Regions from separate parts of the Paenibacillus sp. NPDC058367 genome, predicted to be linked through region 3. Evidence: riboswitches for the same ligand, from Rfam matches in the RefSeq annotation. Region 3 holds a riboswitch; each other region holds the start of a gene.
The links. A riboswitch is a leader RNA that binds a small molecule or an ion and turns the genes downstream of it on or off. The one in region 3 is predicted to bind cyclic di-GMP.
Positions count from the first base shown of each region.

Region 1: it holds a riboswitch for cyclic di-GMP, as region 3 does, so the genes downstream of both, ACFWMP_RS24440 (anti-repressor SinI family protein) here and ACFWMP_RS21515 (NPCBM/NEW2 domain-containing protein) in region 3, are expected to answer to the same signal.
Region 2: it holds a riboswitch for cyclic di-GMP, as region 3 does, so the genes downstream of both, ACFWMP_RS04260 (DUF6612 family protein) here and ACFWMP_RS21515 (NPCBM/NEW2 domain-containing protein) in region 3, are expected to answer to the same signal.
Region 4: it holds a riboswitch for cyclic di-GMP, as region 3 does, so the genes downstream of both, ACFWMP_RS17740 (thiamine pyrophosphate-binding protein) here and ACFWMP_RS21515 (NPCBM/NEW2 domain-containing protein) in region 3, are expected to answer to the same signal.

Region 1 is NZ_JBHXIZ010000005.1:256,568-261,457, reverse strand. Features, by position in the region: gene sipW (signal peptidase I SipW) at 1-216, shown strand, start outside; gene ACFWMP_RS24450 (TasA family protein) at 309-914, shown strand; gene ACFWMP_RS24445 (helix-turn-helix domain-containing protein) at 1,084-1,413, shown strand; gene ACFWMP_RS24440 (anti-repressor SinI family protein) at 1,616-1,771, opposite strand; cyclic di-GMP riboswitch class I at 1,799-1,883, opposite strand; gene ACFWMP_RS24435 (2-oxoglutarate dehydrogenase E1 component) at 2,355-4,890, shown strand, end outside.
Region 2 is NZ_JBHXIZ010000001.1:921,981-926,870, forward strand. Features, by position in the region: gene ACFWMP_RS04255 (serine hydrolase domain-containing protein) at 1-636, opposite strand, end outside; gene ACFWMP_RS04260 (DUF6612 family protein) at 937-1,785, opposite strand; cyclic di-GMP riboswitch class I at 1,903-1,994, opposite strand; gene ACFWMP_RS04265 (Cof-type HAD-IIB family hydrolase) at 2,204-3,004, opposite strand; gene ACFWMP_RS04270 (pseudouridine synthase) at 3,276-4,040, opposite strand; gene ACFWMP_RS04275 (RsmB/NOP family class I SAM-dependent RNA methyltransferase) at 4,043-4,890, opposite strand, start outside.
Region 3 is NZ_JBHXIZ010000004.1:176,611-181,500, forward strand. Features, by position in the region: gene ACFWMP_RS21505 (EAL domain-containing protein) at 1-545, shown strand, start outside; gene ACFWMP_RS21510 (hypothetical protein) at 661-1,227, shown strand; cyclic di-GMP riboswitch class I at 1,385-1,471, shown strand; gene ACFWMP_RS21515 (NPCBM/NEW2 domain-containing protein) at 1,626-4,890, shown strand, end outside.
Region 4 is NZ_JBHXIZ010000003.1:192,859-197,748, forward strand. Features, by position in the region: gene ACFWMP_RS17725 (SDR family NAD(P)-dependent oxidoreductase) at 1-312, opposite strand, end outside; gene ACFWMP_RS17730 (helix-turn-helix transcriptional regulator) at 486-1,442, shown strand; gene ACFWMP_RS17735 (methyl-accepting chemotaxis protein) at 1,565-2,815, shown strand; cyclic di-GMP riboswitch class I at 3,006-3,101, shown strand; gene ACFWMP_RS17740 (thiamine pyrophosphate-binding protein) at 3,220-4,863, shown strand; gene ACFWMP_RS17745 (carboxymuconolactone decarboxylase family protein) at 4,874-4,890, shown strand, end outside.

The DNA of each region.
Region 1 (4,890 bases), on a different contig from region 3:
AATGTTGTAGCTGAGTATACCGGGGTCACCGTACCTTACGTAGGTTACGCTATGAATTTCGCAGTTTCCAAAGCTGGAAGTGTCATGCTCATGATCGTACCAGGCTTGATGCTCCTGCTCTATGCTCTGTATTCGTCATGGAAGGCTGTAGCTGCACTCGAAAAGAAAAATGCTGCTATACTGCCCGCCTCTCCACCCCCAACTGAAATACAGTAATTCGTTGATTGTCCGCTTCCGCTTACGAACCGGAAGTTACAATATATAACTTTTATAAAAAAAACCACAAAAACCGAGGAGGAATTTTAATTATGGGTATCAAAAAAACATTGGGTCTTGGCGTAGCATCAGCAGCACTGGGTTTATCATTGATTGGTGGAGGAACCTTCGCTTACTTTAGTGACACTGCACAAAGCACTGCTACATTTGCTGCAGGTACACTCGATTTGAACTCCGACCCTTCAGTTATCGTAAATATTCCAAACCTAAAACCAGGTGATACTGTAACCAAATCCTTCAAATTGAAAAACGATGGTTCGCTCGATATCGGATCTATTATTCTGAACACTTCCACTCAAATTACGGATGCTAAAGGTGACAACTACCTGGATTTAGCCCAATTCATTAAGGTCAAATTCCTTAGAAATAACGATAAAGGAACCGTCGTTTCTCCTGAAGATGTAGTCTATCAAACTACGCTTGCTGATTTAAAATCTCAACATCCGGATCTCGTAAAAAATACTGGTTGGGATCAACTCTTCACCGAAGCATCTGGTATTAAAGCCGGCACCAATGACAGCTTCTCCGTCCAATTTGAATTTGTGGAAAATAACCAAGATCAAAATATTTTCCAAGGCGATAGCATAACCCTGACATGGGATTTCGTAGCTAAACAAGGTGCTAAAAAAGATTACTAAGATTAATAGAATAATTTAATATAATACTCGAAGAGCAGCAGATCCTGATTCCGGAAAGCGGATAAGTAGATGCTGCTCTTCTCTTTACAATAAACTTTGTCGAATTTAATGATATTTGCTATACTAATAACAAAAATTACGGAGGGGCGTCAGCATAGTGTCACAAAATATGGGCCAACGTATCCAGCATCTCCGCCTAGAAAAGGGATTGTCCCTATCTGAGCTTGCGGACAGAGCGGATGTTGCTAAGTCGTATCTTAGCAATGTGGAGAGAAACATCCAATCCAATCCTTCAATCCAGTTTATCGAAAAGATCGCCGATGCGCTTCAGGTATCCATCCACGCTTTGCTCTATGGAGAACCTAATGATGCTGAGGAGTCACCTTTAGATTCGGAATGGTTCCGATTGGTGCAGGAAGCTATGGCCTCAGGCATAAGCAAACGCGAATTCAAGGAGTTTCTGGACTACCAGAAATGGCGCCTTGATCAGAAGGATTAATATTCCACCTGACCTGATAAGATCCTCTTCTACTCATACTATTAAACATAAGCGCCCTCGCCCTCCTAACATGGACCGCGAAGGCGTTTTATATTCTAGTAAAATATAAGGACTATTTATCTTGTATACTTTCTTATATTTTGAAAAAGGGCCCAGCGAGTTATCGCTGGGCCCTTTTTCAAAATATAACGCACTAAATGTATTACTGCACGGCTTGCACAGTCTTCTCATGAAAGAATCGACGAATTTCATCTGCCTTTATGCCAGCCTTCTTAGCTGCTAATAATAAATGTACCCACTCAACGTCTAGATCAATGACCTGCTGTTCTCTGTTGCTTCCCTGGTTGGACTTGTCCAAAAAATCTCCTCCTAAGATTTTACGTCCCCAGGCAATCCGGCTGTCATAGTATTTCTACCTTAGACCCGCGACTTTGTGCCCCTGTCTTTCGGCAGGTTTACCTTTTACTGGACCCTTTACACGAAAGGATCTACTTTGAAATATATGAAAATCGCTAACTGCAATAACATTATACTATACTAAAGTGGAAAAGTGTGTCGATTTCTGATTAGTTTTTCCATTAAAAAACAAAAAATAGAAGCGCTTTTGTGCGATATCTTGTCCTATTAACACGATACTCGTCCCATTCATAAAATTAATTAAGCCAATATAATGATACTTCCTTCCCTATTAGTTAAAAATAAGGATATTAGAATCATTTTAGTGGGCCTTAGGAATGGGTAATGAGAAGAAACAGCGTTCTTTTCATTAGAACAAGCTAACCCATACCATTTTGCGAACGTATTGGACGAAAGAATGAATTGATTACACGTGTGGAAAGTAGCACAATAAGATGAGAAATGAAACCGCAATCATCACAGCTCCAGTAAGCGTTGACACAAAATGTCACGTATGGAGTTCATCCGTTAAGGAGGATGTATTCATGGCAGCCAAAGAGCCCTATAACGAATCCATTTGGAGTAAGTATTACGGACCCAATTTAGGCTACATTCAAGAAAGATATGAACAGTTTGTGAAAGATCCTTCCACCGTAGAGAATAATTATCGCGAGCTTTTTACAAATTCGGGTCCCCCACCCCTAACACCGGATAGCGAACCGGCTCCACAGCCTCGCATTTCGGGAGACACCGAATGGCTTAGAAAGGCAGTAAGAGCTTCCAAGCTAATCGCTAATATTCGTATATATGGCCATATGGCCGCTGATATTGATCCGCTTGAGCGCGATCACAATCCCATGGCTAAATATCTTGAACTCGAAACCTATGAGCTGACTCGTGAGGATCTGCTCGCACTACCTGCCACGCTCATTTGGGAGAATGCGCCGAATGATGTGCATACCGGATGGGATGCAGTTCAGCGTATGCGTCAGGCTTACACCAAGACAATCGCCTATGAATTCGGGCATGTGCATGAAGAACAAGAACTGAAATGGTTGAACAGACAGGCAGAATCCACAAGCTCACCAGCGCCTTTAAATAATGCAGAACGTAAAGAGCTGCTAAACCGCCTGATCCAAGTAGAGCAATTTGAAACCTTCCTTCACAAAACCTTTGTGGGTCAGAAGCGTTTCAGCTTGGAAGGCAATGACGCACTCGTACCGATGCTGGATGAAATCGTACGCGCTGCTGCGCATGACGGCGCAGAGCATATTCTGATGGGCATGGCGCATCGTGGTCGCCTCAACGTTCTTGCACATATTTTGGGCAAACCTTATGACATTATATTTTCAGAGTTTCATCATTCTCCGAACAAGGAGCTTTTCCCTTCCGAAGGCTCTACAGGCATTAACTATGGCTGGACGGGTGATGTGAAATACCATCTGGGTGCAGATCGCGCTGTCCGTGAAGGAGAAACCGTACGCACAAGAATAACACTAGCGAATAACCCAAGTCACTTGGAATTCGTCAATCCTGTCGTGGAAGGCTTCACTCGTGCTGCTCAAGAAGATCGGAGCACAGCCGGATTGCCGAAGATTGATACCAGTAAAGCTATGGCGGTACTGATGCATGGCGATGCTGCTTTTCCAGGTGAAGGGATTGTTGCAGAAACACTTAATATTGGCAAACTTCAAGGTTATCAGAATGGCGGGACGATCCATATCATTGTTAATAACCGGATCGGCTTTACGACAGAAAGCGAAGACTCCCGTTCAACGCATTATGCGAGTGACATCGCCAAAGGATATGAAATTCCAATTATCCATGTCAATGCTGATGATCCTGAGGCCTGTATATCAGCCGTTCGTTTAGCTAGTGCATATCGCAATCAATTCAAAAAGGATTTCGTTATTGATCTCATCGGCTATCGTCGTCATGGACATAACGAAATGGATGATCCTGAAACTACACAACCTATCGTGTATGGTAAGGTACGCAATCATCCAACCGTTTACAAGGTGTATGCGGAGCGGCTACAGCGTGAAAAAATTCTTACAGCTGAAGATGTACAAAAGATGCACGTTGAAACAGAAGGCGTATTGCAACGTGCGTACGATAGTATGAAGGAAGGCAATCATAAGAAAAAAGAACCAAAGGCCTTCATTCCTCTTCATACAGATCGCTCAGCGGCAGGCACTACAGCCGTACCGATCTCCAGTCTGCAAGAGATTAATCGTGAGCTACTGAGCGTACCTGATGGATTCCAAGTCTATCCGAAACTGGAGCGAATTCTGCAGCGTCGCAAGGACGCGCTGAATGAGGGTGAAAAGGTCGACTGGGCACTCGCTGAGTCCCTCGCCTTCGCAACCATCCTGAAGGATGGAACGCCAATTCGACTTAGCGGTCAGGATGCACAGCGCGGCACCTTCGCACACCGCCATCTGGTGCTGCACGACAGCAAGACAGGAGAATTATTCTCTCCGCTTCATCAGCTAAGTAATTCTCGCGCTTCCTTTGGCGTATATAACAGTCCGCTATCTGAAGCTTCTGTGTTAGGCTTTGAGTATGGTTATAATGTGTTCGCACCAGAAACCTTCGTCATCTGGGAAGCACAATATGGCGACTTCGCCAATGCAGGTCAGGTTATATTTGATCAGTTCATTGCCGCTGGACGTGCGAAATGGACGCAGCGCAGCAATCTCGTCGTCATGTTACCGCATGGCTACGAGGGACAGGGACCCGAGCATTCCAGTGGTAGATTGGAACGCTTCCTACAGTTATCCGCGGAAGAGAACTGGACCGTTGCTAACTTGACCACTGCTTCTCAATATTTCCATGTCTTGCGACGCCAAGCTGCTTTATGTGGACAGGAAGACGCTAAACCACTGGTGATTATGACACCGAAGAGTCTCATTCGTAATCCGCGCAGCACATCTGCCGGAACTGAGCTCGCCTCCGGACAATTCCAGCCTGTGTTAGCAGAGCCCCTGCTAGGCCAGAAGCCAGGTGAGGTCAAACGTCTAGTAGTCTGCAGCGGTAAAGTAGCTATCGACATCCAAACAGAGCTAGAAGCTGCTTCAG
Region 2 (4,890 bases), on a different contig from region 3:
CATGCCTAACGGTTTTACAATGTTGTCCATTATGTAATCTTCTGCAATAACACCTGTTATTTTCTCGATAATTGCACCAAGAACCACGTATCCGAACGATGAATACATCCATTGAGTCCCTACCGGAAAACGAATACCATAGGAAAGTCCAGCTTTAATCCAGTTTTCTTTTCCAAGCTCTGATTCATAAATATACCACCATGCACTTTTATAGTAGGTATCACTTATAGTGCCATGATCAGGTGCGATGCCGGAGGTATGCGTCAGTAAATGAGCAATTGTAATCGGCTTAAAAGGATCGGCATCAAACTCCGGAAGAATAGAACTAACTGGCTGCCCCATAAAAATTTCACCATCATCTGCTAGCTGCCAGATCGCTGTTGCCGTAAACAGCTTAGTAATAGAAGCGATTCGAAAAATTGTATCCGTTTTCAAATCTTGGTCACTATTTTCTTCGTAACTGAAGCGTCCCCCCGCTCCATTAGCAAATATTTTTCCATAACGACTAAGAGAATAAATATAGCCATCGGCTACTTTCTTATTACAGAGATCCTCATAAAAATGATTAAGTGCCTCTAATCGGTCCTCCCTGTAATTCACTTCGTTCAGCTTGCTAAGCTCTGTGGATAATAACATTATTCGCACTCCCCCTATCAATCATTAAAAAGAATAGTAATTCTCAAAAATGTAAATTTACACCTAACCTATAATACCTTTTCAATATAATAGTTACAACATGATATTTCATACACTATTAAATTAATTCAGATTATTAATCACATAAATAGCATGTACTAAAATCCTAATAATTGGTAGGTCAATTTTATATTTATTTATTTTTTACATATCTCACTTCCTGTTGGCTACTGTCATGAATGGAGCAAAAAGCGCTGTTCTACTGAACAGCGCTTTTTACTCCATATGAAAACGACCTTATTATTCTAGTTCGGCGGGCTTTACAATGGTTGTACCTTTGTTATTCTTGGAATACTTAGCTTCGATTTTCGTGTTGTATGTATCCTTTTCTCCATCACTTATCAGCACATAACTCAGATCGACTGTCAGTTTTTCCGTCTGCCAGGTCTTAGTATTGACGAATAATTTCCACGTTACGCTTTTGGGTTGAACTGTCTCACCATCCCAGAGGTTCTCCTGGTCATAGAGCTTGATTATTCCCTTAGCTGCTGTCGGATCGGTTACCGTGAATTGCAGGACTGTCTGAGCACCAGCAGTGCTGACTTTCATAGATTTTTTATAACTTTTTACCGAATCAAGCATGGAAACAGGATCGTATTGACCTTTGGAGTAAAAAGAATCCCACTCCATCTTCTCCAGTCCAATCCAATACTGCGCATCAGGATCGATTGGCTCACCGTCATCGTCGTAACCTTCATCTTCAGATTCATCGATCAGTTCACTTCCGTCTACAAGATAGTAAAACTCCTTGTCATTGGCATATAGACTGTACGTTGTTTCTAAAAGACTACTATCAACGGTGCCGGCTGCAGCAAAATTCGGCAGTCGATTAATATCCAGCTTCAGTGTGTTAGTGTTGCTGATACGTACCCCACCGCTCTGAATATCCTGTTTTTTGATCACATCTAAGTGAAAATTCTTTATTGCTTTAGAGGCTGCCGTTACTTTGCTAATCATTTGATCCGCGGTTACTGCTGTTGTGGTAGCGGCAGACACGACTTCAGGATTAGACATCCATCTGATCGTTCCGGACAGCAATAAAGCACCTACTGCCAAACTAGTGCCTATTGTTTTGAAAAAACTGTTCATGTACTTCCCCTTTCGGCCCCTTGCGATAATGTAACGCCGTATAGGTCGAAATAATAAAAGAGCTCAAAATTGACTACATATTCTTAGAGCTATCCTTTATGCTTCATAAGACATCCCTATGGCGGCCTGGCGATCATTTCCTTCTGTAGAAAGGCTTTAGACCCATGGCTTTGTGTCATCATCTTTCGATGATTTTACCTTTAAAGCGGACATTCAATTAGTTTTAATTAGCTTACGGACGCATGTCCCACCGCTAATTTTATCATGGTTATAATTACCTGTAAACGACTTATCTTCCATTTCTATTCACCTGTCGATTTACTCGTATCCTTATGTCAACGTAAAAAAAAAAGCATAAAACAGGACTCCAGTCCGCTTTATGCTTTGCATCTAAAATTATTTTACAGGATCAAAAAGATTAGGATAAACAATATTTAACCAGCGCATCACGCACACCATGCTCATTGTTCGAACCCGTAACAGCATTCGCTGCCGCTTTTACCTCTACAGGAGAATTATCCATCGCCACGCCCATCCCCGCATAGGTAAGCATAGAAATATCATTAAAATAATTACCGATTGAGAGGACTTCTTCTTGCGGAATTCCCAGCTTCACAGCGAGATTTCTTAATGCGTTTCCCTTAGAAGATTCGGGATGCATCAAATCAACGAAAAATTCACCACTCCGCAAAATATTGTACTCAGGAGCCCAAGTACGCCATTCACGTTCAGCTTCGTCAAGGATTTCTGGCTGTGTAAATACAGTAAACTTAACAACCGGTTCACGGAAATCTTCCCATGCGGGCAGCGTCGCTGGCACAATACGGAAGTGCTCATACATATAATTAGCTTCTTTAGTCAGATTCTCTACATTATCAACATACATATCAAAAGCAGTATTCACATCATAATGAATATTGTGCTTACGGCAATAGTCAATATAGGGGTCAAGACCACGTGCATCCATACCATATTGATGCAGCACTTCTCGATCTTCCACTCGTACCGTCGCTGCTCCATTGTGACCAAGCACGTAACCAGTCAGCCCCATTTCCTCCATGAAAGGAATCGAGTTCTGTGGACTGCGTCCCGTACACAATACGATTTGACCGCCAAGACGTGTAACCTCAGCAATAGCTTCCTTATTCTCAGAGCTTAAGTGGTGATCATCATTTAATAGCGTACCGTCCACATCTAGTGCAATCAGTTTGTATCTCATACTCCACCATCCTTGTCTTTCTTTTTCTATATATAATTGAACTTGAGGCTTTTTGTGTTAAGTGTCAGTGGCAACTATGGTGAATGTTTGGACTTCCAGCCGCTGTTGTTTCCAGATTTCTTAATTTATACCGTTTAAAAGCGGATGAAATCCGGAAACAAAGGCGGTCGCTATCGCTCTTACAGTTCCAAAATTCCCCTCCGTCTCTCCCTTCTCTTATCCCAAGTTTCCAAATTCAATATATATATCAATTTATATATCATTTTCTCTACTATCCTTCTGACCCATCTGCGCCTAAGAGTGCCAGTTCCTCTAACGTCAGTTCCCGACAAGCTCCAAGCGGCAGACTTTCATCCAGCTTCAATTCTCCCATAGATACACGTTTCAGAAAAGTGACTTTTTTGCCTACCGCCTGAAACATACGCTTCACCTGATGAAATTTCCCCTCAGTGATGATAAGTGAAATATGGGAAATCACTTTGCTGCCGCGCTCTATTCCAAGAATGGTTAAGTGTGCAGGTAAAGTAACGTAGCCATCTTCCAGCTCCACCCCTGCTGCAAAAGCCGCGACATCATCCGCGTCTACATCGCCCTCGATGGTTGCCTCGTACGTTTTCGGGACATGCTTACGTGGCGACAGCAATTCATGGGCAAGCTTCCCATCATTAGTGATCAGCAGCAGCCCCACAGTATCCTTATCTAGCCTTCCTACAGGAAACGGTTCAAACTGTGCATACTCGTGCTTTAAAAGATCCAAAACCGTCCGATCCCGCTTGTCCTCCGTAGCTGACAGGACACCCGGGGGTTTGTTCATCATAAGATATATGAATTCACGGTAGGTAACAACCTCTCCCCCTACCTCTATTTTATCGGCATAAGGATCCACATGGAACCCACTATCTTTTACCACGGTCCCGTTCACCAATATTAAGCCTTGTTTAGCTTGTTTACGGATATCACTGCGCGACCCCACTCCAATATGGGACAACACTTTATCTAATCGTTGTTTTTTGGCGGGCTTACCTGATTGGCTCATTGCTACATCCACCTCCAGCCTGCGGGATATTCGTTCTTGAGTATGCCATCCTGCCACTTACCCCAGCCTGCGCTGTAGCCATCAATGCAGACCAGAACGTATCCCTTTTGGGCACTTCCTATTCTAATAGAGAGACGTTCTTGAGAAATCGACAACGTCTCTCCTTTAAGATAGGAAATAGCTTCATGATTCGTACTGGAGAGTGAGACACTTCGGCAGCTTTCTTCCGGATGCAAAGCTGTAGCCATTGGATGCCCTGGAATAAATCTTCCGTTACGGATTTGTCCTACATACCATCCCGGACGGATCGTCTTTAATCCATTTAGTCTTTCCTTAGGAAGTGGAGAAATGTACAGATGGTCACCGAACAGAACCGGATATCCTTGCGGTTCCCAACCAAGCTGATCTCGCACAAAATTTCCATACGCAGTCAAAGCTTGCTCGTCACCTGAAACTTGCCGACCACGGTCAGCGCCACCAGTAGGTTTGTGAGAGGGTTTCCCTTCTTTCCCTCGTCTTCCTTCTGATTTATTGGATGATTTAACGTGTGCTGCACTTTTTGGAGTAGTAGTTCTTGCTCTTGCAGATTCGTTTAACTTGACCTCTAAGTGATCACGTTCCTCCATTGAGCGCTTAGTTCCCCCATGTTGCAATACAGCCATGAAATGTCCTTCGCCTTTCACCTTATGCGGCCACAGTCTTGCTGTACCTGAGAGTTCTCCGAAGCCAGGAGCGAATGAGCCTGTACCTCCTACCGTCACCACTGAGAATTGTGGATGTTCAGAAATAAACTCGGCTATAATTTCCTCATTTTCTTCTGTAGCAAAGGTACAGGTGGAATAGACAAGTG
Region 3 (4,890 bases):
GGCGTTTATATGCTTTAGACCGGTTATGTAGAATGACTGCTGTAAAATATGCTGCACCCTTAAATAAAAAAACGTTTATTAATTTTATCCCAACGTCGATCTACGCGCCAGAGTTCTGCTTAAGATCAACCGTTGAACTGGCCAATCAATTAGGCGTTGATCCCTCTCTTTTTGTCTTTGAAGTTGTTGAGACGGAGAAAGTGGATGATCTCGCTCATTTGAAAGCTATTTTGACATATTACAAGGATCGGGGATTTGAATACGCTTTAGATGATGTTGGCGAGGGCTTCAGCACGATCGAGATGTTATTGGAGCTTAAACCCCATTACATGAAGCTGGATATGAAATATGTTCAGGGTGTGTCCAGCGATCTGAACAAACAGAAAATAGCTAAACAATTTTTAGAAAAAGCTTTAGAAATCCAATCCGTTCCTCTAGCAGAAGGTGTGGAGTTTAGAGAGGACTTTGAATGGCTTAAGCAGAGTGGTTATCAGTTGTTTCAGGGATATTTATTTGGAAAGCCTGATCCTATTCCCAAACAGTGATCCTAATGAGTATAACTCCGTCTAGAGGATGAGATGAATTTCAGGTCAGAGTCTGAGTGCAGCCAACCCCTAGGGTTGTATAATTAAGGTAATTGAGAAGGGGGACGGGATGGATATGAAATGGCATAAGTACATCACGCACTGGGCGGATTCTAGAGGGTTAGGTGGACGAGAAATTGATTATCAATGGCCGTCTCCATCATTTCCGGTGGTAAGTATTCGCAGCAATTTGGGTCGATACTCAGGTCAGGGGTATGGTCACGGAAGCAAGCCACAAGTGAAGACAGCTGTTGGATTAATTGCTATTGGAGATGTAGCTGTAGGCTTGATTTCCATAGGTGCGATAAGCGTAGGGGTTCTATCCGTGGGTGCAATATCACTAGGAATGTGGTTAGCCCTTGGAGCGATAGCCATTAGCTGGCTTGGCTTCGCAGCTGGGGCGATTGCTATTGCAGGAGTGGCTGTAGGCGCGATCGCGATAGCCGAAAAAGCGTTGGGGGCTGTCGCCATAGGTGATACGGCATTTGGGGCGGTAGCCATAGGACGGATTGCTGGGGGAGCAGTAGCTATTGGCCAATGGGCATATGGTCTAATCGCAGTTGGCGAGCATGGCTTCGGGTTAATTCCCATCACGGGCGATGTGTGGAATTGGTTCCGGCGTTTGTTTGGTGCGGGGAGTTAAGTAGACCTCCAGTCCTAAAGTGTCCTCTCTCTTCCGGGATACTCGATAAAGAATATCTATCACGATAGAAAAAGTAATTGCAATTACCTATTCGGATTTCATACCAATTAATCATGCGATCAGATGTAGCGTTATGTTACTCTTTGTAATGTATTCGAAACTTCATAGGCAAACCTATGGAAATGTAGGGACGCAAAGCTATAGGGACTAAGGTTATCATAACTATTGTCAGCCAGCTGCCAAAGAGTGTATTACGCTTTTTGTTAAAGTTTAATAAAAATTAAGTCTTAGTTTTTATGCGACTTTATACGCAATCAAGCTACTCTTTTGGGGTAGTTTTTTTTGTGCCTATTTTTAGGCACGGAAGAGATTCATATTACATCTGGGGGGTAGAAAAGATGAAAAAAATGATTGCGATCGCTACATCAGCAGCCATGTTAGCTAGTTTTTCGAGTGAGGCAGGTTATGCTTTAGCAAGTGATGTAAGCAAGGTAAGTGTAGTGAACACTGTAGTACAAAGCAAGGCTGACCTATTCAGCAATGCGTCAGTTATTCCGTTTGATCTCTACGGCAAGGCTATCCTAAGCGCTTATAATGATGTTTTTAGAATGAATCCTGCGAATATTAAATCCATTACCAATAACGGTGGCAACTACTCAGGTTCACCTATAGCTAAGGCTATGGATGGCGATATGAGTACGCATTGGGAAACGGGCAAACCGAACAGTTCAACGTTCACGAATGAGGTTGTCTTTGTTTTCAATGAGTCCACTGAATTAAATAGAATCGTATACGCTGCAAGACAATCCAGTGCAAAGGGGAAGGGGTTTGCTCAGGAATTTGATATTTATGGCTCAACTACGGATGCAGGCGATTATACGCTAGTATCCTCTGGAGAATATAAAGGCGGAGCAGGTGACGTAGTAGAGATTCAGTTTGCACCCACAGCCTTCAAGAGACTTAAATTTGTCTTCAAAAAAGCTAACCAAGATTGGGCGAGTGCAGCTGAGTTTTCTTTTTACAAAGAAGATACCGTATCCGCTAAAATGAAAAATTTATTTACAGATGATACCTTGAGTCAAGTTAGCACAGCATTTAATACGGTGGAGAAATTAACGGCTTTAGAACAAGAAGTACAGACACATCCACTGTACGTGCAGTTTCAAGCAGATATAGAGAATGCAAAAGTACTTCTGGAGAATCATCAAATAGAGGCAACAGCGGCTAAGGTTTCGAAGCTAAAAGGCTATGGTACAGCATACGAAAATGCCTATAGCGAAGCTTATAGAATGCCCAACTCTAATGTATCAAAAGTAACGGTGAACGGTGGAAGCTATCCAGGTACGAAACCGGAATACATGCTCGATGACCAGCCGAATACACACTGGGAAACGAACAAGAACAATGATGACAGCTTCACGAATGAAGTCGTGTTTGAATTAGCGCAAGCGAAAGTACTAGATAGATTGGCTTTCCTGGCTAGAGATAACCGCAAAGGCTTCCCAGAGGCTTTTGAAATTTATGCATCAGAAACAAGTAAGGGAGAAACCTTCCAGCTCGTATCTAGCGGAACCGCGACTAGTACGAATGATTTTCTGGAGTTTAAATTCGAACCTACGAAGTTTAAAAGATTGAAATTCAAGTTCACAAAAGCCAATATCAACAGACCTTTTGCGGCTGAATTTAGATTTTATACAGAAGATAAAGTAAGCGAAGCTGTAAATGGTATTTTCACAGATGGCACGATGAGTGCGGTTGTTCCTGCTTATAATAGCGCCAACGCAATCAATGAATTAGAAGAAGCGGCAAAAGTACATCCGCTCTATCCAATCCTGAAAGATTCTTTGGATTTAGCTAAGAAGCTAGTGAATGGTGAAGTTCAAACTGAAGGCACCATCATTGAGGCGGAACAACGTGGAGATATGAAAAAGCATGCGCAGGAAAACCTGAGAATTGGTTTCGGTACGAACAACCAGCCTACAGGTCTCGTTGCAATGCCTGGAGATACGATCAACGTTTATGTGGACGCAGCTTCGAGCGATAAACTACCTTCTTTAGTCTTTTCTCAACAAGAGGCGGCTTGGAATGTTTGGGCTAGAGGTGTGCAATTGCGTCCAGGTAAGAATATTATAACCGTTCCTGAATTTGCTACGAATAGTTATTATGCACATGAAGTGACTAAAGGCGGTACAGTGTATATCGTCAATCCATATACAGCAGAGGAACAAGGTAAAGCACCTATGATCCGGTTCGAGGGGCTTACCAAGATCCCTATGATGACCAGGACTACAGATCCTGAACAATTTAAAGCCTTCTTAACCACCTATAAACAAAAATTAGATGAAGATAAGGCAGCGCATCCAAATGTTCAAGATCGCGAGCTCATCGATGTGGTGGAAATGGTCAGCGATCATGTTATTTTCACAGGAACTGCGACAGAAGCTTATAACAAGTTTATTACGCAAGGAAATGACCCGCTGGGTACCGTCACCGGCTATGATACTTGGATGAAGACGATCTTTGACTTCTATGGCTTGGATGGCAGTAGTGTGATTCATGATGCGAAGCTAATTCGTGAGAACATCCGATTGATGCAGCCTTATGGTGCGATGTATGCAGCGGGAGATCATACCGGGATACAAATTGGGACCGTAGGGACGATGTTAGGTGATTTTAACAAAGTCTATCCAGGCTGGGGATTGAATCATGAAATAGGGCATCGCTTGGCGATGGGTGAACGAGAATATGGTGAAGTAACGAATAATATGGTGTCTATGCTGATGTCAGTCTATGCGGACTCGATGGATACTCGTATTCCTTTTGAAAGTGATATTTATAAATATGTAATCGAAGAAAATAAAGTGGTTATGAATCAGCAGGGCTTATTTGCACAGCTCGGTGCCTATTGGCAGTTAGAATTGGCGCATCCGGGTTACTGGACAGAACTGACCAAGCTGTACCGCGAGCGGAAGGTCTCCCTTCCGAACGGCGACAATTCCAAGCAGCAGTATTTGGTGGAGTTCTCCTCTGAAGTGCTGGGGTTAGACTTAAGTAGCTATTTTGCCAGACATGGCTTCACTGTGAATCCTGAAACGAAAGAGAAGTTAGCTAAATACCCAGCACCGAAAAAGCTCTGGTATTTAAACAATTCAGTGGTTCATTATGAGGGAACAGGAATAGCAGATAAGAATGTTGCGATAAAGGTTAATATCACGCCTAACGCTACTGCTAAATCAAACACCTTAAGCTTCAGTATGGATAAGGATCTTAAAAAAGATTTCTTAGGATATGAAGTGTATAGAGACGATAAGTTAGTAGGGTTTACAGGGACTGACCAGTTCGTGGACACGAATGTAGATAGCAGCATCAATTATACGTACAAGATTGTTGGTTATGATAAGAAGCTGAGCCCACTGAAGCCGGTACAGGTTAAAGCCTTCAAGCCAGCGTTATCTGTTGAAGATCAAATCACGTTAAAGCTTAATCAAGCCTTTGATCCGATGAACTATGTAAAAGCGACTAACTACCAAGGGAACGATATTACTGCTAATGTCACCCTGAAAGCAAATACCGTTGATGTAACGCAAAAAGGCGACTACGAAGTGGTATATGAAGTGAAGAATGAAGGAGTTACAGAAACCAAAACTACACTGGTTACGGTAA
Region 4 (4,890 bases), on a different contig from region 3:
ATCATTGCCTCCCCACACGTTGTTAACTAAGATATCGAGCCGCCCCTGCTCTTCAGCGATCTGACGGATCACTGCTTCTGTTTCTTGATCCTTCGTATGGTCACATCGTATTACCGCACCAGAACCTCCACTTTCTTTTATTTCTCTAAGTACGCTATCTATGCTCCCCTTAATATGCTCTGTGACGGATACATCTGTGGTCCTCCCTGTAATATAGACAAAGGCGCCTCTTCTTGCTAATTCTAAAGCGATCCCCCTCCCAGCACCTCTGCTGCTCCCGGTAACCAATGCGACTTTCCCTTTCAATGTCATAGCATTCAACCCTTTCCACATGAATTCGGATTTCAATATTCTGTGAACATTCCTTACGTTTTATAAGTATAGCCCGTATATATGACATCAACTGACATATATAATATAATCATGATTTAGAAATGATTAATGGTGATCGTCTAATCAATAATTCGAGGAGGTACAATAGCCTAATGAGAGCCGACCGTTTGTTATCAATATTACTTCTGTTGCAAAATCGTGGAAAAATGACTTCTAGAGAATTGGCCCAAACACTCGAGGTATCAGAACGAACTGTGTTTCGTGATATGGAAGCATTAAGTGCTTCAGGAATACCCATTTTAGCTGAACGTGGTCGTGAAGGAGGTTGGATGCTTACTGAAGGCTACCGAACCTCCCTAACGGGAATGAAGCCACAAGAGATTGGTTCACTGCTTCTGTCCGCTGACGCATCTATAATGAAGGATCTGGGGATACAAGACGACTACTCTTCCGCTCTTCTCAAACTAGAGGCTGCATCCTCACATCGACTTAGTAACTCAGCAAATTACCTAAGCGAGCGTATTCATATTGATGGCGCCAGTTGGCATCCTTCGGATGAGACTTATCCGTTCCTTTCTGTACTGCAGAGAGCACTTTGGGAGGACCGCAAAGTAAAAATCACTTATCTCCGGAGCAACGAGAGAACGGTCCGTTTCATTGAACCTCTTGGGTTAGTTGCAAAACGCGGAGTATGGTATGTCGTAGCCAAAAGCAAAGAAGAACTACGGACCTTTCGTGTGTCCAGATTAGTTAACGTTGAGGAGACTCATGAGTGGTTTAAAAGACCTGATGACTTTGATTTAAAACAGTACTGGGAAGAGTCCACCACGGCCTTTAAAGCAGCACTGCCAAAGTATCAAGTAATGCTAAGGGTTAGAACATCTGTCTTAAAAGAATTACAGCGAGAAAGATTTGTCTCTGTCCAATTGATAGAGCCAACAAGCAATGCAGAGTGGGTGAACGTAGATGCCGAATTTAATACGATCGAGTCGGCCTGCCGGATAATCCTTTCTTTTAGTCCCTCGGTTATTGTACTTTCACCGCAAGAACTTTTAGAGATGGTAAAGTCTGCTATCGCAAAAATTTCCGCTATTTATGAGGATTTTTGACACGAAATCTAAAGAACTACTTCGAAAAGAAGATTTATGTCAGTTCTTACTATAGACCAATCACCTTTAAATCCCATATAATAACACCAATACATAATATTAATAAGGAGGACATTATACCAATGAACTGGATGCATAAACTTCCGTTAAAACAAAGAATTGTTGCCGGATGTTACCTCGTTGCCGCACTATTTGCCATTCCTGTTTTAGTTACTTTTATGATCTTAGGCAACATTATTTTGGGTATTGTTCTAATCGTAGTTCTTGCTGCTCTAACTTTCCCCGTGGCCCGCTTTATCGAGAGAACGCTTACATCTTCTTTTGATGACATCGCGAATGTATCTCATAGTATTTCAAAAGGGGATTTTACTAGTAGAGCCGATGAGAACGGGTCTATGGGGGACGTAAGTCGTTCCTTTAATACTATGATTGACAAGCTCAAGAAGATTTTGACAGAAGCATCACAAATCACTCGTCAAGTTATGGATGCAAGCCGTGGAATCGAAGATAAGAATCAGAATTTGAAAATTGTCATGGCACAGGTAGCCTCTTCGTCTAACGAGCTAGCTCTTGGTGCAAATGAAATATCTACGGATATCGCTGAAATGACAGAATCCATTAAAGATATTGAGAATAAAGTATCCAATTATACGAACTCAACGAAAGAAATGAACAGACGTTCAATACATACATTAGAACTAGTTGAACAAGGACGGCAGTCCGTTGATACTCAAGCTGAAGGCATGCGCAAAAACATCCAGGCTACTCAAAAAGTAGCTGATACTATCGAAGCCCTGTCTCATAATGCTCGCGGAATTACGATGATTACAAAAACCATCACAGAGATCGCTGAGCAGACCAACCTCTTATCGCTGAATGCCTCCATCGAAGCAGCACGCGCCGGGGAGCATGGTCGAGGATTTGCTGTAGTCGCACAGGAGGTTCGTAAACTTGCCGAAGAATCAACGGCTTCAACGAAGGAAGTCTTTGGCTTAGTTCGGAGCATCGAAACTGATATCAAACAAGCGATTGACAATATCGCTATCAACGAAGAAGTCGTACAGGTACAGAATGAGATGATCACTCAATCTGCTCATATCTTTGCTCAAATTGTGCAAAGTGTGCAGTATATTACCGAGCAAATCTCTTCCTTCTCTGCTGAAAGTGATCTGATGTTGGAAAGTGCCTTGAAAATCTCAAGTGCAATAGAGAATATCTCTGCAATCACACAGCAAACCGCTGCCGGCACCGAGGAAGTATCCGCCGCTATGAATGAACAAATTAATGCCCTGCAGTCCGTCGCTGAAGAAACTGAGAAAATGACACAGGCTGTGTTTAATCTACAGAAGACTATCCATATTTTCAAGTTTTAAGTCACTTGCAAATCATATAAACAAGACCAAAAACTCCTCCTAAGTTTTGACTTAGGGGGAGTTTTTTTATATCTATTATTTCATAGGTTGGACAAGACTTTCGTCAAAATTCGAGTTAATTTGCGAAAATATATTGACAAAGGTACTCTAGGAATATATTGTAAAGGAAAATTCTTCTTATAAATTTTAAAATTAATATTGGCAAAATCTTCGAAAGAGGATGACGCAAAACCATGGATCTACAGCCTCATTTTTAATCAGAGGCCATGACTGCCAGGTTGCAGAAAACCAAGACGACTGAACAATTGTTCAGTCTCTATGGCGATTTATGCCACCAACCTGTGCCCTAATTCAGAGCACAGGTTTTCTAATGTTTGATTTTAAAATAACAATCAACTTGTGAGGTGTATTTTTTGAAGACAGTCGCAGATTACATGTCGGAAGCACTACGGAACCTAGGAGTTACCCATTCCTTTGGTATTATTGGGAAATCCATTTGTCCTATTGTTCTTAAAATGGTAGATTACGGTATTGAATTTATTCCTGGGAGACATGAGTCCAGTTCCGGCTTCGAAGCAGCCGGGTATGCGCTTAAAACTGGAAAACTAGGTGTAGCTTTTGGTACTTCAGGTCCTGGTGGAACAAACCTATTAACTGCAGCAGCACATGCTAAGGCTAACAACCTACCTGTCCTATTTATTACTGGCCATCAATCTATTAAAGAGCTTGGAATTCCCCAATGTCAGGACTCTACTTCTTTTCTAGCTGATTTAGCTGATATGTTTAGACCTGCCACCTTATATAGCAAGCTTATTGAACGTGGAGATCACTTTAACACAATCTTTAATCATGCCATATCCATTGCTTTGAGCGGTAATCGTGGTCCAGTTCACCTTTGTATTCCCTTTGATGTACAAACGGAATTGCTAGAGGAATGTAATATTGTAATCCCTGAACGCGAATCACTGGTTAGCCATGCTAATATCGACCGTGTACTTGATGCTATAAATAACTCTAAGAATCCAATAATTATCGCGGGTAAAGGCGTTAACCGCTCAGGAGCACATAGTGAGCTAATTCAATTAGCGGAAACATTTAATATTCCTGTAGTTACATCTCCAGGTGGTAAAGGGGCTATAGCTTGGGATCATCCACTCTATCACGGTCCAATTGGAGTAGGCGGTTGTACCCATGGGGATGACTTGCTGAATCAAAGTGATCTATTTATCGTTCTCGGGTCACGTTTAAGTGATATGACTATTTGTAATCTTAAAAGGGAAAATCATCCTGCAACATTAATTCAGTTTGATAGCGATCCGACTTTTGTCGGAAAAATATTGTTCTCTAAAACGATTCCAGTGACTGGAGATCTACGGGACAATCTAGTTTACTATCTCAATAATATTGACACGAACAACATCACAAAACGCGAAGCACCGACAAATTCCGATTATACCGAAGAGCCTCCGATTTTACCAAACCTTTCACTTGCATCGGTCTTGAGTACGATGAGTGATTTGATTCCTTATAACAGCACAGTCTTTGTTGATGATGGAAGTCACGGTTTCCATGCTGCGAAATGGTACAAGGTTAAGAAACCGGGCAGTTTTGTTTTCGATGCTTACTTTGCTTGTATGGGTAATTCCATCGGAATGGCGATTGGTGCAAAGGTTGCTGCTCCAGAAGAAACGATCTTCTGCATTACAGGAGATGGCTGCTTTATGATGCTAGGCGCAGAGATTAACGCTGCTGTCTGCAAGGATATTCCTGTCATATTCATTGTTGTGAATAATAAACAGCTAGATATGGCTCTAAAAGGTATGGAAAAAACTACAGGACGTATTGACGGAACTATCTACGAAGTCCCTATGGATGCTGTGAAATTCGCAGAATCACTAGGCGCTAAGGGTTACAAATGTGAGACAGCGGAGGAGTTCGAAACAGCCATCAAGGACGCTGTTGCCATCAACCGTGTTGCCGTCATTGAACTGCTAACAGACCGTGATGAGGTCCCTCCGACTGCTCACCGTACTTTGAACCTAAATTAGGAGGTCACTTATGAAAGACAATGTAAA